2 regions of the Acerihabitans sp. TG2 genome follow, and region 2 is predicted to be linked to the other one. Evidence: predicted binding sites of a transcription regulator. Region 2 holds the regulator's gene; the other holds the start of a gene.
What was found. The regulator sigma-54, encoded in region 2, starts transcription at its own class of promoters, with help from an activator protein. The targets are predictions, from matches to a motif close to GTTGGCACANNTTTCGCTNT.

Region 1 (2,419 bases), on a different contig from region 2:
GCTTGGCTATGCGCAAGGTTTGGTGGAGAAAAAAGCCCATCCGGAGATGGGCTAAAAGTTTCCACGGCAACAAAAAACACGGTCACGTTATACGCTGTAATACAGCTCAAATTCTACCGGATGCGGCGTCATGCGGATGCGATCCACTTCTTCGGTACGCAATTCAATATAGGCGTCGATGGTGTCGTCGGTAAATACGCCGCCACGGGTCAGGAATTCACGATCAGCGTCCAATGCCTTGAGCGCTTCTTCCAAAGAACCGGCCACCTGCGGGATTTCACGCGCTTCTTCCGGCGGCAAATCGTACAGGTTTTTGTCCATGGCATCGCCAGGATGGATTTTATTGATGATCCCGTCCAGGCCGGCCATCAGCAAGGCGGAAAACGCCAGGTATGGGTTGGCAGCCGGATCCGGGAAGCGAACTTCAATGCGGCGAGCTTTCGGGCTGGCTACCACCGGAATACGGATGGACGCAGAACGGTTACGGGCGGAATACGCCAGCATGACCGGTGCTTCATACCCTGGGACCAAACGTTTATACGAGTTGGTGGTTGGGTTGGCTAGGGCATTGATCGCCTTAGCGTGTTTGATCACGCCGCCGATATAAAACAGCGCCATTTCAGACAGGCCACCGTACTTGTCGCCAGAAAACAGGTTGTTGCCGTCTTTGTTCAACGACATATGGCAATGCATGCCTGAGCCGTTATCACCAAAAATCGGTTTTGGCATAAAGGTCGCGGTTTTACCGAAGGCATGTGCGACGTTGTGCACGACATATTTATAGATCTGGATTTCGTCGGCTTTTTTGGTCAGGCTGTTAAAGCGGGTAGCAATTTCATTTTGCCCCGCAGTGGCCACTTCGTGGTGATGCGCTTCAACAACCAGGCCCATTTCTTCCATGGTCAGGCACATGGCAGAACGCAAGTCCTGTGATGAATCCACTGGAGGAACCGGGAAATAACCGCCTTTCACGCCTGGACGATGGCCTTTATTGCCGCCTTCGTACACTTTGTCGGTATTCCATGCGGCTTCGATATCGTCGATGGCGACATGGGAACCGGAAATTGATGAACCAAAGCGGATATCATCAAACAGGAAAAACTCAGGCTCTGGCCCAAACAGCACCGTATCGGCGATACCGGAAGATTTCAGGAACTCTTCGGCGCGTTTGGCAATGGAGCGCGGGTCGCGATCATAGCCCTGCATAGTGGCGGGCTCAAGAATATCGCAACGGATGATCAGTGTTGATTCTTCAAAGAAAGGGTCAAGCATCGCGGTGCTTACATCAGGCATCAACACCATATCGGATTCATTAATGCCTTTCCAGCCACCAATGGAGGAGCCGTCAAACATTTTTCCTTCTTCAAAAAAGTCGGCATCTACCTGATGGGCTGGTATAGTGACGTGCTGTTCCTTTCCTTTTGTATCAGTGAAACGTAGGTCGACGAATTTTACTTCGTGCTCGTTTAGCATCGTCAAAACGTGTTCAGCGGACATAACTTATTTTCTCCCGGTTGTGCCATGGTCGTCGTGGAAACGAAATCGTACTAATCGAATTTTATTTACCTTAGCAAGGCTAGGCTAAGCTAAGCTTAAATAAACTCAAGCTAAAACTGTGCCAACATTGCTAAAATGATGCAAAGGGCCGACTATACGGCTTTTTACCAGCAGTACTGATGCACCAGATTGGTGGGAATGAGTCGCCATGGTGCATTTTGACAATGATTGGGCACTGTTTTGGTGCAACAAGTGGGGCGAGGTGGAACAATGCACTGAGAAAGGGATGACGAAGCGTTGAAAATGACGCAAATGCAGAGATCATCGCGATCTTGTTTAGTCCCTCGCTTATTACGTGTACAATAACGCGCTATTTCTAATGCCTGAGGCAAAGTTGTGATCGAAAATTTGCGTAACATCGCCATCATCGCGCACGTCGACCATGGTAAAACTACCCTGGTCGATAAGCTGTTGCAACAATCCGGAACATTGGGTGACCGCAACGACGCCACCGAGCGCGTTATGGACTCCAACGATTTGGAGAAAGAGCGTGGGATTACCATCCTCGCTAAAAATACCGCTATTAACTGGCACGACTACCGTATCAACATCGTTGATACCCCCGGACACGCCGATTTCGGCGGCGAAGTTGAACGCGTCATGTCCATGGTTGACTCAGTACTGTTGCTGGTCGACGCCATGGACGGACCTATGCCGCAAACCCGGTTCGTGACCCAAAAAGCCTTTGCCTACGGTCTGAAACCCATCGTGGTCATCAACAAGGTCGACCGCGACGGTGCTCGTCCTGACTGGGTCGTAGACCAGGTGTTTGATTTATTCGTCAATCTTGGCGCAACCGATGAGCAACTGGATTTTCCGATCATCTATGCTTCCGCGCTTAATGGCGTAGCGGGCTATGAAC
Region 2 (2,419 bases):
TGTTTGGCAGCCAATTCACTGATGATTTCCAGTGCGCGTTTTTTGCTCTGGCAGTGAATGGAACCGCGGGTGCATTCTATACTAAGCACCGTATTGATTTGCATTGCTGTATCGTTAGTCATTTCATTTCACTTAGGCGCTGTGTCACCGGCATTCCCTTCATCTTTTAAGTGGCAGGTGTGTTGGCTACGCTCGTTCACCCGAATCACTTACCAGTGTAAGCTTATCGGGGCTTATGAGCCTCATCCTGAGGCTCAGCCCTCGGGCCAGCGCAGGCGCTGTTCAAATCTGTTCCAGACAGATTTGTCATTCGCTTGCCGCCTGCCTGCCGCTTGAAATCTATCGGGTATATATAATGAGCCGATGTGAGGTTTCGTAGCGATGATGGCTACAATCAATTCAGTATTGCTTTAGCTTATCTTTATGTTTGTTCAACTGACGTGCCAGCTTGTCGATCAACAAATCGATGGCGGCATACATATCCTGCGCCTCCGACGTTGCGTGTAGTTCACCACCGTTGACATGCACCGTCGCTTCGGCAATTTGCTGGACTTTTTCAATCTTCAGAACAATATAAACTTGATTGATCCGGTCAAAGTACTGTTCCAGTTTGGCAAATTTCGAGGTCACAAAATCACGCAAAGCATCAGTAATTTCAACACGCTGTCCGGTAATATTCAGCTGCATAGTGTCTTCCTTCTCTGTATAGGTCAAACCAATTGTTTACGCTGGTTTGACGGCGGGATGGACAAAGACTCTCGGTATTTTGCTACGGTGCGCCGCGCCACCATGATTCCCTGATCGGATAGCAGGGTTGTTAACTTACTATCGCTAAGCGGCTTTGCCGGGTTTTCTGCGGCAATTAATTTTCTCACCAAGGCCCGAATGGCCGTGGAAGAGGCTTCGCCTCCCCCCTCGGTATTCACGTGACTGGAGAAAAAATACTTAAGTTCAAAAATGCCCCGTGGGCTGTGTAAATACTTTTGTGTGGTGACGCGGGATATTGTCGATTCATGCATTTCCACCGCTTGGGCAATATCCGCCAGCACCATCGGGCGCATAAATTCCTCACCTTGTTCGAAAAAGGCTTGCTGCTGCTGCACAATACACCGGGTCACTTTCAACAGGGTATCATTACGACTTTCCAGGCTTTTGATCAACCAACGCGCTTCTTGTAAATGACTGCGGATAAACTGGCCGTCCGAGTCGTTGCGTATGGTATTGCCCAAGGCGGCGTATTGCTGGTTGATTTTCAGTGTGGGCACGCTGTCGGTATTAAGCTCCACCGTCCAGCGACCGTGCACTTTGCGTACCAACACGTCAGGGATCACATACTGTGATTCCGTGGTGTTGATGGATTGACCTGGCCGCGGATCCAACGACTGAATCAGCGCCATGGCGGATTTCAACGCCTCTTCCTTTAACCGGGTGGAGCGCAGCAGGGTGCGGAAATCATGGCTGGCCAACAGATCAAGGTAGTCACTGACAATCAGTCGGGCTTCATTGATGTAGGGGAAATCCTTCGATAGCTGAGACAGCTGGATTAACAGGCAATCACGTAAATCCCGCGCTGCCACGCCGATCGGATCGAAACGTTGTACTCGTTTGAGCACGGCTTCTACTTCGTCCATGGTCACACTGTCGTCGCCGATACACTCGAGAATATCTTCCAGCGGCACGGTGAGATAACCGGTTTCATCTACCGCGTCAACAATCGAGGTGGCGATGGCAATATCGGTATCGGAAAATGGCGTCAGTTCCACTTGCCACATCAGGTAATCCTGCAGGGTCTGGATGGTCTCACCCTGGTAAACCGGCAGCTCTTCATCGCGATAATCGGTGCCGGTACCGGATGGTGTGCCCGCTGAGTACATCTCGTCCCAAGTGGCATCCAGCGGCAGTTCTTCCGGCATATCCTTTTGTTCCATCGCTTCGCGGGTATCGAGCGACTCGCTATCAGGGGTTTCCTGGGCCTCTATTTCTTCATGGACATCAGTTTGCTCAAGCAAAGGATTGCTTTCCAGTGCAGTTTGTATTTCCTGCTGGAGTTCAAGCGTAGACAATTGCAACAAGCGAATTGCCTGTTGTAATTGTGGAGTCATTGCCAGTTGCTGACTAAACCTGAGTTGCAAACCTTGCTTCATATAATACGTCAATTAACCTTATCGGCCTTTCACATCAGGACACCTTATCAGAGGCGGAACTCTTCGCCCAGATAAACCCGTTTCACCTGCTCGTCCTGCAGTATTTCAGCCGGTGTACCATGGGCGATAAGATGCCCTTGGCTGACAATATAGGCGCGCTCACAGACGTCCAGCGTCTCGCGCACGTTGTGGTCGGTAATCAATACGCCGAGTCCGCTATCGCGCAAATGCTCAATGATTTTTTTAATATCGATCACGGAAATGGGATCTACACC

Region 1: glnA (glutamate--ammonia ligase) is a predicted target of sigma-54. The motif match lies at 1,604-1,623, and genes of this name have one in related genera.

Annotation. Positions count from the first base shown of each region.
Region 1 covers NZ_JAYGJO010000022.1:80,450-82,868, reverse strand. The annotation lists gene glnA (glutamate--ammonia ligase) at 88-1,497, opposite strand; gene typA (translational GTPase TypA) at 1,894-2,419, shown strand, end outside.
Region 2 covers NZ_JAYGJO010000006.1:55,239-57,657, forward strand. The annotation lists gene ptsN (PTS IIA-like nitrogen regulatory protein PtsN) at 1-122, opposite strand, end outside; gene hpf (ribosome hibernation promoting factor) at 400-687, opposite strand; gene rpoN (RNA polymerase factor sigma-54) at 711-2,144, opposite strand; gene lptB (LPS export ABC transporter ATP-binding protein) at 2,192-2,419, opposite strand, start outside.